One region of the Achromobacter sp. KK8 genome, then DNA from elsewhere that is predicted to be linked to it. Evidence: riboswitches for the same ligand, from Rfam matches in the RefSeq annotation. Region 1 holds a riboswitch; the other holds the start of a gene.

Region 1 (4,883 bases):
TGCGCGCCGAATGCGATGCCGGCGGCGTACAGTGGCGCATGGGCTGCCAGGTGGCCGAGGTGGCGCATGGCGAGGCGGGCTTCGAGCTGCGCACCAGCCAGGGCGCGATCCGCGCGGCCAAGCTGGTGGTGGCCACGGGCGGCATGGCGATCCCGCAGTTGGGCGCCACCGACTTCGGCCTGAAGCTGGCGCGCCAGTTCGGCCTGAAGGTGGTCGAGCCGCGGCCGGCGCTGGTGCCGCTGACCTTCGACGCGGCGCACTGGCAGCCGCTGGCGGAGCTGTCCGGCGTGGCGCTGGAGGTCAGCCTGGCGACGGGGCAGGGCAAGGCCCGGGGGGAATTCCTGGAAGACCTGCTGTTCACCCATCGCGGGTTGTCGGGTCCGGCCATCCTGCAGATCTCCAGCTTCTGGAAACCGGGCGAGCCCATCGTCATCGACCTGGCGCCGGGGCGCGACCTGGCGGCCGAACTGCTGGCGGCCAAGTCCGGCAACCGGCAGCAATTGCATACGGTGCTGGCCGGCCTGTGGCCCAAGCGCCTGGCCGACCGCTGGCTGCAGCTGGCCGAGCAGGGCGGCAAGCCGGGCCTGGCGGCCTTGCGCCTGGCCGACGCGCCCGACAAGACCCTGCGCGCCCTGGCGCAGGACATCCACCAATGGACGCTGGTGCCCAGCGGCACCGCCGGCTACAAGAAGGCCGAGGTCATGCGCGGCGGCGTCGATACGCGCGGCCTGGACCAGAAATCGATGCAGGCCCGCACCACCCCCGGCCTGTACTTCATCGGCGAGACCGTGGACGTCACCGGCTGGCTGGGCGGCTACAACTTCCAGTGGGCCTGGGCCTCGGGCGTGGCCTGCGGCAAGGCGCTCTAGGCGTTCCTGGCGCTTGATCCAACGCTTTTCCCGTCCGTCGGGCGCGGGCACGCTTCGTGCTGCCCGCCAAGGCCTGTCCGGCCCATAGCCTGACTGCATGACGGGCATTGCAACGTTGTCGTTGTGATATCAAATAAAAATACCTATCATTTGTATTTCACAAATTCAGCTGTGCCGCATCCGGTGGCGCCGCCTGATGGAGACCGCCTTGGCCTATACCTTGCCGCCCCTGCCTTACGCCTATGACGCGCTCGAACCGCACATCGACGCGCTGACGATGGAAATCCATCACAGCAAGCACCACCAGACCTACGTCAACAACCTGAACGCCGCGCTCGAAGGCGCCGGCATCGCCACCGACGAGCCGGTCGAGGCCCTGGTGGCGCGCATCGACCAACTTCCCGAAGCCGTCCGTGGCGCGGTGCGCAACAACGGCGGCGGCCACGCCAACCACAGCCTGTTCTGGTCGGTCATGTCGCCACGGGGCGGGGGCGAGCCCGACGGCGCGCTGGCCCGCGCCATCGACACCGAACTGGGCGGACACGCCGCCTTCCGCGAAGCCTTCACCAAGGCGGCGCTGACGCGCTTCGGCAGCGGCTGGGCCTGGCTCAGCGTGACGCCCGCCGGCAAGCTGGCGGTGGAAAGCAGCGCCAACCAGGACAGCCCGCTGATGCAGGGCAACACGCCGATCCTGGGCCTGGACGTGTGGGAACACGCCTACTATCTCAAGTACCAGAACCGCCGCCCGGAATACATCGGCGCCTTCTACAATGTGATCGATTGGCCCGAGGTGGCGCGCCGCTACGCCGCCGCCGTGGGCTGAGCCGGCATTGCGCGGGGGCAGCGGTCCATGAATACCTTCAGCCGTCATCGCATCCGGCCCGCGGCCACCAGCGTCAGTGTCTGGACGCTGGCGGTGCTGGTCGCCTGCCTGGGCCTGCACCAGATGTGGGTCTATTTCAACGACCACGCGCCGCACGTGGCCGACGCCCTGCTGGGCGGCATGGTCGCCGCGGGCGCCACCGCGGCGGGCACGCTGCCGATCCTGTTCGCGCGCACCATCCCGCAGAAGATGCAGGACAGCATGTTCGGCTTCGGCGCCGGCGTGATGCTGGCCGCCAGCGCCTTCTCGCTGGTGGCGCCGGGCATCGCGGCGGCCGAGGCGCAGGGCGCGGGGCCGTGGGGCGCCGGCCTGACGGTGGGCGCCGCCATCCTGCTGGGGGCGGCGGCGCTGTTGCTGATGGACCGGTTGCTGCCCCATGAGCATTTCATCAAGGGTCGCGAAGGCATCGAGGCCCACCGGCTGCGCCGAACCTGGCTGTTCGTCTTCGCCATCACCCTGCACAACCTGCCCGAAGGCCTGGCCATCGGCGTCGGTTATGCCGGCAACGATCCGGTGCGCGGCACGGCGCTGGCCACCGGCATCGCCATCCAGGACATCCCCGAGGGCCTGGTGGTGGCCGTGGCGTTGATCGCCGCGGGCTACAAGCGCGCGTTCGCGGTGGCGCTGGGCATGCTGTCGGGCCTGGTCGAGCCGGTGGGCGCGGTGCTGGGCGCGGCCGTGGTGGGCTGGTCGGCGGCGCTGCTGCCGTGGGGCTTGGGCTTTGCCGCCGGCGCCATGTTGTTCGTGATCAGCCACGAAATCATCCCCGAATCGCACCGCAAGGGGCACGAGGTCTACGCCACCTGCGGGCTGATGCTGGGCTTCGTGCTGATGATGCTGCTGGACACGGCGCTGGGCTGAAGCGGCGCCCGGGCGGCGATCGCGGATCAACAACGGAACCGCGTTTCGCGGTATGCTTTCGGCGCTGTCACGCATGTTGCGGGAGAGAGCGGCCGTTCGCGGCTGCCGCCGAAGGCGCAATTCGCCCGGAATCGCTCAGGTATCCCATACCGCGCATGCTTGCCCTGTCCCGGTTTTCACCGCGCGGACTCGGCAAAGCAGCACTCTGGAGAGACCTGGCGCCGCTGCCCAATCAGGGACATAGCGAGCAGCCCAGGCGCCGAAGGTGCAAACCCGCCACGCGGGGCAACTCTCAGGCAAAAGGACAGAGGGGCGGAAGATTCAGCCGTTGCGCGGGCGTTTTCCGTCTGTCCGCCAGCGGCATTCCGTAACCCTGGCACCGCTGCCGCTCCGGAGTACCCGCGCATGTCCGCAACCCTCAAACGCACCCCGCTGGCCGAAGAACATATCGCCTCCGGCGCCCGCATGGTCGATTTCGGCGGCTGGGATATGCCCCTGGCCTACGGCTCGCAACTGGAAGAGCACCACGCGGTGCGCCAGGACGCCGGCATGTTCGACGTTTCGCACATGCTCAACGCCGACGTCACCGGCCCCGACGCCTACGCCTTCCTGCAACGCCTGGTGGCCAACGACGTCGCCAAGCTGACCGTACCGGGCAAGGCGCTCTACACCTGCATGCTGAACCCGCAGGGCGGCGTCATCGACGACCTGATCGTGTACTTCTTCGCGCTCGACGAATGGCGCGTGGTGGTCAACGCCGGCACCGCCGACAAGGACATGGCCTGGATGCAGCGCGTCAAGCAGGCCGGCAAGTTCGACGTCACCATCACGCCGCGCCGCGACCTGGCCATGATCGCCGTGCAGGGCCCCAACGCCCGCGCCAAGGTCTGGGCCGCGCGCCCGGCCTGGCAGGCTGCCAGCGAGCCGCTGACCTCGTTCGTGGCCGCGCGCGTCGGTGACGACACGCTGGTGGCGCGCACCGGCTACACCGGCGAAGACGGCTTTGAAATCGTGCTGCCCGCCGCCGAGGCGGTGCAACTGTGGCGCGACCTGGCGGCCCAGGGCGTGCGCCCGGCGGGCCTGGGCGCGCGCGACACGCTGCGCCTGGAAGCCGGCATGAACCTGTATGGCCAGGACATGGACGAACTGACCCAGCCCGGCGAAGCCGCGCTGACCTGGACGGTGTCCCTGAAGAACCCCGAGCGCCGCTTCATCGGCCGCGACGCGCTGGAGCAGTTCGCCACGCCCGCCGCCTTCGTCGGCCTGAAGCTGCAGGAACGCGGCGTGATGCGCGCCCACATGGCGGTGCGCACCGCGCACGGCGTGGGCGAACTCACCAGCGGCACCATGTCGCCGACGCTGGGCGTTTCGATCGGCTTTGCCCGCCTGCCGCAAGGCGTGGTCGCGGGCGACACGGTCGAGGTCGACATCCGCGGCAAGTGGGTGCCCGCCCTGGTCTGCAAGCTGCCGTTTGTCCGTAACGGCAAAGCCGTCGAACACTCGTAAACTCGAAGCTTCACGCCGGTGGCCGGCCCTGCGGGGCGCGGCCGCCGGCGCGAGGCGCGCAACACCATTTCCTTATCCGAATCCCCCAGGAGTTCCCATGAGTCTGCCCACCGATCGCAAGTACACCGAGTCCCATGAATGGGTCAAAGCCGAAGGCGACGTGTTCGTCGTCGGCATCACCGATACCGCCCAGGACCAGCTGGGTGACCTGGTCTTCGTCGGCGACGTCAAGGTCGGCGCCAAGCTGAACGCGGGCGAGACCGCCGGCGTGGTCGAGTCGGTCAAGGCCGCCTCCGACATCTACGCGCCCGTGGCCGGCGAAATCGTCGCGTTCAACGACGAGCTGGAAAGCAACCCCAACCTGATCAACGAATCGGCCTTCACCGCCTGGATCTTCAAGATCAAGCCGGTCAACGCCGCCGATGCCGACAAGCTGCTGGACGCCGCCGGCTACGAAGCCGTGGCCAACGGCTAAGCCGGCCAGGGCGGGCGCGGCGCTGGCGCCGCCGCCCGTCCATGCATCACCGTCCGTCCTTCCCGACGACACCGCCATCTCGAGATCCCCCCATGTCGCGCGCCCTAGACACCCACACCGACTTCATCCCCCGCCACATCGGCCCCTCCGACGCCGACCAGGCCGCCATGCTTGCCGCCATCGGCAGCCCCAGCCTGGACGCCCTGATCGAAGAAGTCGTGCCACCCAAGATCCGCAGCCAGGCGCCGCTGGCGCTGCCGCCGTCGCGCAGCGAAGCCGACGTGCTGGC
Region 2 (4,883 bases), 1.5 Mb from region 1:
TCCACGAGCTGCGCTGGTTCACGCCCGCGGTCGAGGTCGACCTGTGCGGCCATGCGACCCTGGCGACCGCCTGGGTGCTGTTCGAGCAATTGGGCGCCAGCGAAGAGGTGCTGCGCTTTGCCACCCGCAGCGGCGAACTGCGGGTGCGGCGCGCCGGCGACGGGCTGGCGATGGACTTTCCCGCCAGGCGCCCGGTGGCCGAAGCCATCCCCGACGGCCTGCTGCGGGCGCTCGGCCTGCCGGCGGCGCGCGCGCTGTACCGCACCGACGACTACCTGGTTGTGATCGACGACGAAAGCCTGATCGACGGCCTCGCGCCCGACTTCGCCGCGCTGGCGGCGTTCGACGTGCGCGGCGTGGCGGTGACGGCGCCGTCCACCCGCTACGACTTCGTGTCGCGCTGGTTCGGGCCGCGCGTCGGCGTCAACGAAGACCCGGTCACGGGGTCGGCGCACACCTCGCTGGCGCCTTATTGGGGCGAGCGGCTGGGCAAGACCCGGCTCACCGCCGAGCAGGGCGGGGCGCGCAAGGGCCAGCTGCGCTGCGAGCTGCGCGACAACGGCCGCGTCATCATCAGCGGCCAGGCCGCGTTGTACCTGCGCGGCACGATCTTCCTGTGAACCGCGCCGCCATCACCGAAAACCTATTGCCTCATCAACACTTCAAATAAGGCCGCCGCGACACGCGCCTAGAATCTGCCGTCACGAGAGCCGGACGGAACGATCCTTCCGCCGCCGGACACGACAACAAGGAGACGCAGGGCAATGGATGCGGTGTGGATAGTCGCCCTCGGGGCGGCCGTGGCGGGATTCGTGCAGGGCCTGTCGGGCTTTGCCTTCGGCATGGTGGCCATGTCGTTCTGGGCCTGGGTGCTGGATCCGCGGCTGGCGGCGGCGCTGGCCGTGTTCGGCGCGCTCACCGGCCAGCTGCTGGCGGTATTCTCGGTGCGGCGCGGCTTCAACTGGCCCTTGCTGTGGCCCTTCCTGCTCGGTGGCCTGGCGGGTATTCCGCTGGGCGTCCTGATCCTGCCGCACCTGGACATGGACTGGTTCAAGGCGGTGCTGGGCGCGCTGCTGGCGCTGTGGTGTCCGGTCATGCTGATGGCGCAGCGCCTGCCGCGCATCGGCGGCAATCGCTGGGGGGACGGCGCGGTCGGGCTGGTGGGCGGCGTGATGGGCGGCATCGGCGGCTTCGCCGGCAGCGTGCCGACGCTGTGGTGCACGCTGCGCGGTTTCGGCAAGGACACGCAGCGCGCCGTGATCCAGAATTTCAATCTGTCGATGCTGGCCGTGACCATGGCCACCTACCTGGCCACGGGCATCGTCACGCGCGACATGGCGCCCATGTTCGCCGTGGTGGCGCCGGCCATGCTGATCCCCACGCTGCTGGGCACGCGCCTGTACATCGGCATATCGGAAGTCGCGTTCCGCCGCCTGGTGCTGGGGCTGCTGACCTGCTCGGGACTGACACTGCTGGCCTCCTCGGTGCCGCGGCTGCTGGGGTATTGAGGGCCGATCCGCGTCCGGCCCGCTCCCGGCCTGTGCTCTGCCGCAATGGCTTCACGACAGTCCCACTCCTTCCCGCACGCTCGCCGCCAGCATCTGCGCCGTGGCCGCCGACAGCGTCCAGCCCAGGTGCCCATGGCCGGTGTTGTAGAACACGCCGGGCCGCTTGCCGGGGCCGACGCGCGGCATCATGTCGGGCATCATCGGCCGCAACCCGCACCAGGGCACCACGCGCGCCGTGCGCACGCCGGGAAAGTGGCGGCGGGTCCAGTCCACCAGCGGCTGGATGCGTTCGGCGCGGATGTCCAGGTTGAAGCCGTTGAACTCGGCCGTGCCGGCCACGCGGAAACGGTCGCCCAGGCGGCTGGTGACGATCTTGGCGGCCTCGTCCAGCAGGCTCACGCTGGGCGCGGCGGCCTGGCTGGCGGCGTCGTCCAGGTGCACGCTGATCGAATAGCCCTTGACCGGATAGATGTTCAGCCTGTCGCCCAATTGCCGCGCGAACTGGCGGCTGGCGGCGCCGGCGCAGACCACGATGGCGTCGGTCTCGTGCTGTTCGCGCCGCGTGCCGTCCTCGCGCGCCAGGTCCAGCACGTAGGGCAGGCCGTCGCGGCTGATGGCGCGGATGTCGGCATCCTGTTCGAAGCGCACGCCGCGGCGCGCGCAGGCCCGCGCCAGGCCGCTGGTGAACTTGTGGATGTCGCCGGTGGCATCGGACGGCGTGTAGAAGCCGCCGTGGCAGGGCGTTTGCAGCGTCGGCTCGATGCCGCGGATTTCCTCCGGCGTGACCGCGTGCCGCTCCAGCCCGCCTTCGCGCAGCAGCGCGTTGGCGCGGCGCGCGGTCTCGAAGCTGGCGGCATCGTGGTAGATGTGCAGGATGCCGCGGCGCTCCAGGTCGAAATCGATGCCTTCCTCCTCGGCCATGGCGTACAGGTGCTGGCGCGCCTCGATCGCCATGCGCGTGGTGGCGATGGTGTTCTGGCGATAGTTGCGGATCTGCCCCATGAACTGGGCCAGCCATGAATACTTGTGCCAGCTCGGACGCGGATTGAGCAGCAGCGGCGCGTCGTGGCGGCCGAGCCAGCGCAGGCCTTTCAGGATGGTGGCGGCGCTGTTCCAGACTTCGGCATTGCTGGCGGACAACTGGCCGCCGTTGGCGTAGGACGTCTCCATGGCGGGATAGCGCTGACGGTCGTAGACGGTGACGTCGTAGCCCAGTTTGCTCAAGGCGTAGGCGGACGTGACGCCGGTGATACCGGCGCCGATGATGGCGATGCGGGGCATGATGGCTCCAGATGGCGTGGCCACGATCCGATGATCGCGGCACCCCATCTGTCTCTGTACCTGAGAGCTTCACCCGGGCGCGAGGGCGCGGGTTCCCCTTCGGTGGGCGCCAGGCGCCTCTCTCCAGATTGTCTAGACCGCGCAGTCCTGTTGCCTGAGAGTTTCCGGGGCGGTTGCTCCGTCGGCGCCCGCCACGGGGGACGGGACTCTTCTGCGGGGTTTTGAATCGACGCAGTGAGAATAGCCAAAATCTGCCGCGAGCGGGACTCAGGGTTAATACCAGGAAGGAGGCGGATAGGCTCTACACTGGGCGCCAACCCGCGCGGCACGCGCCGGTCAGAAAACGAAAGGACGATCCCGCATGCGCGCTCCGGCAATGTTCCGTATTTCCCTGCTATCCACGACGTTGGCGCTGGCCCTGGCCGGCACCGCCTCGGCCAGCCCGGCCGTTGCGCAAGCGCCCGCCGCCAAGGCAGCCACGGCATCGGCCTCCGCATCCACGCCCGCCAAGGCCGATCGCGCCACCGCCGCCGTCGACGCCGCGGTGGCCGAGGTCATGCGCCAATACGGCATCGACGGCATGGCCATCGGCGTCAGCCACAACGGCGAGCAGCGCTTCTTCAACTATGGCGACGCCTTGCGCCAGCCGCGCCGCGCCGTTTCCAGCGACACCCTGTTCGAACTGGGTTCGATCAGCAAGACCTTCACCGTCACGCTGGCCGCCTACGCGCAGGCCACGGGCCGCCTGTCGCTGGCCGACAGTCCGGCCAAGTGGGTGCCCGAGCTGCAGGGCAGCGAATTCGCCAAGCTGACGCTGGTGAACCTGGCCACGCACACCGCCGGCGGCTTTCCCTTGCAGGTGCCGGACGCGGTCCAGAACACGGCGCAACTGATGGACTACCTCAAGGCCTGGACCCCGCGGTATGCGCCCGGCACGAAGCGCACCTATGCCAACCCTAGCATCGGCATGCTGGGCGTGGTGGCGGCGCGCGCGCTGGGCGAGTCCTACGTGGCGGCGATGGAGCAGCAGCTGTTTCCCAAGCTGGGCCTGCGCGACACCTGGCTGGAAGTGCCGCCGCGCAAGATGCCCGACTACGCCCAGGGCTACGACAAGCAGGACGCGCCGGTGCGCCTGAACCCGGGCGTGCTGGCCGACGAGGCCTACGGCGTGAAGTCCAGCGCCCGCGACATGCTGCGTTTCATCGAGATCAACCTGGGCGCCGCGCCGGTCGACGCCACGCTGCAGCGCGCCATCGCCGAGACCCACACCGGCTATTACCAGTTGGGCGCGATGACGCAGGACCTGATCTGGGAACAGTATCGCTACCCGGTGTCGGTGGACGACCTGGTGCGCGGCAACTCCGCCCAGGTCGCGTTCGAGACCCTGCCGGTCAAGGCCCAGCAACCGCCGCTGGCGCCGCAGCAGGCGGTGTGGGTCAACAAGACCGGCGCCACCAACGGCTTTGGCGCCTACGTGGCGTTCGTGCCGTCGCGCAAGCTCGGCATCGTGATCCTGGCCAACCGCAACTATCCCAACGAGGCGCGGGTGCGGTTGGCGCTGCGGGTGCTCGAGGCGCTGGCGCCGTGAATGCCGCCGCCCGGCGCGCGGCGGCCTTCAGGATCGGGCCGCAGGGGGCGCCTGGCCGGCCGCCCTGGCGCCATCGAACCTCGGCAGCAACCCCATGATCTCCAGCCGCGCGCACAACTCGCCCAGCCGCCGCAGCTTGTACGCTTCGACATCCATGCCGCCATAGTCGTAGAAGCCTTGCCCTTCGCGCAGGCCGTTGCGCCCCTGTTCCATGTTGCGTTCGATGATGGCCGGGGCCGCGAAGCGCGCATCGAGCGCGCCGGACAGGTAGCGCGAGGCGTAGTAGAGGATGTCGCCGCCGCCCCAGTCGATGAACTCCAGCAGGCCCAGCACCGAGAAGCGCAGGCCGAAGCCCAGCCGCACGGCGGTGTCGATGTCCTCGGCGCTGGCCACGCCTTCCTCGACCATGCGGGCCGCCTCGTTCATGGCCAGCGCCTGGATGCGCGGCACGATGTAGCCGGCGGCGGGCGCGCACCGCACCGGCGTCTTGCCGGCCAGGCGCAGCA

The links. A riboswitch is a leader RNA that binds a small molecule or an ion and turns the genes downstream of it on or off. The one in region 1 is predicted to bind glycine.
Region 2: it holds a riboswitch for glycine, as region 1 does, so the genes downstream of both, ACVN9Z_RS26305 (D-amino acid dehydrogenase) here and gcvT (glycine cleavage system aminomethyltransferase GcvT) in region 1, are expected to answer to the same signal.

What each region holds. Positions count from the first base shown of each region.
Region 1 covers NZ_CM135178.1:809,423-814,305, reverse strand. Annotated here, with positions in the region: gene ACVN9Z_RS03760 (BaiN/RdsA family NAD(P)/FAD-dependent oxidoreductase) at 1-869, shown strand, start outside; gene ACVN9Z_RS03755 (superoxide dismutase) at 1,078-1,692, shown strand; gene ACVN9Z_RS03750 (ZIP family metal transporter) at 1,720-2,613, shown strand; glycine riboswitch at 2,683-2,775, shown strand; glycine riboswitch at 2,809-2,931, shown strand; gene gcvT (glycine cleavage system aminomethyltransferase GcvT) at 3,019-4,119, shown strand; gene gcvH (glycine cleavage system protein GcvH) at 4,217-4,594, shown strand; gene gcvP (aminomethyl-transferring glycine dehydrogenase) at 4,687-4,883, shown strand, end outside.
Region 2 covers NZ_CM135178.1:5,711,409-5,716,291, reverse strand. Annotated here, with positions in the region: gene ACVN9Z_RS26315 (PhzF family phenazine biosynthesis protein) at 1-620, shown strand, start outside; gene ACVN9Z_RS26310 (sulfite exporter TauE/SafE family protein) at 765-1,508, shown strand; gene ACVN9Z_RS26305 (D-amino acid dehydrogenase) at 1,560-2,789, opposite strand; glycine riboswitch at 2,834-2,920, opposite strand; glycine riboswitch at 2,922-3,013, opposite strand; gene blaELC (ELC family class C beta-lactamase) at 3,151-4,377, shown strand; gene ACVN9Z_RS26295 (3-hydroxybutyryl-CoA dehydrogenase) at 4,405-4,883, opposite strand, start outside.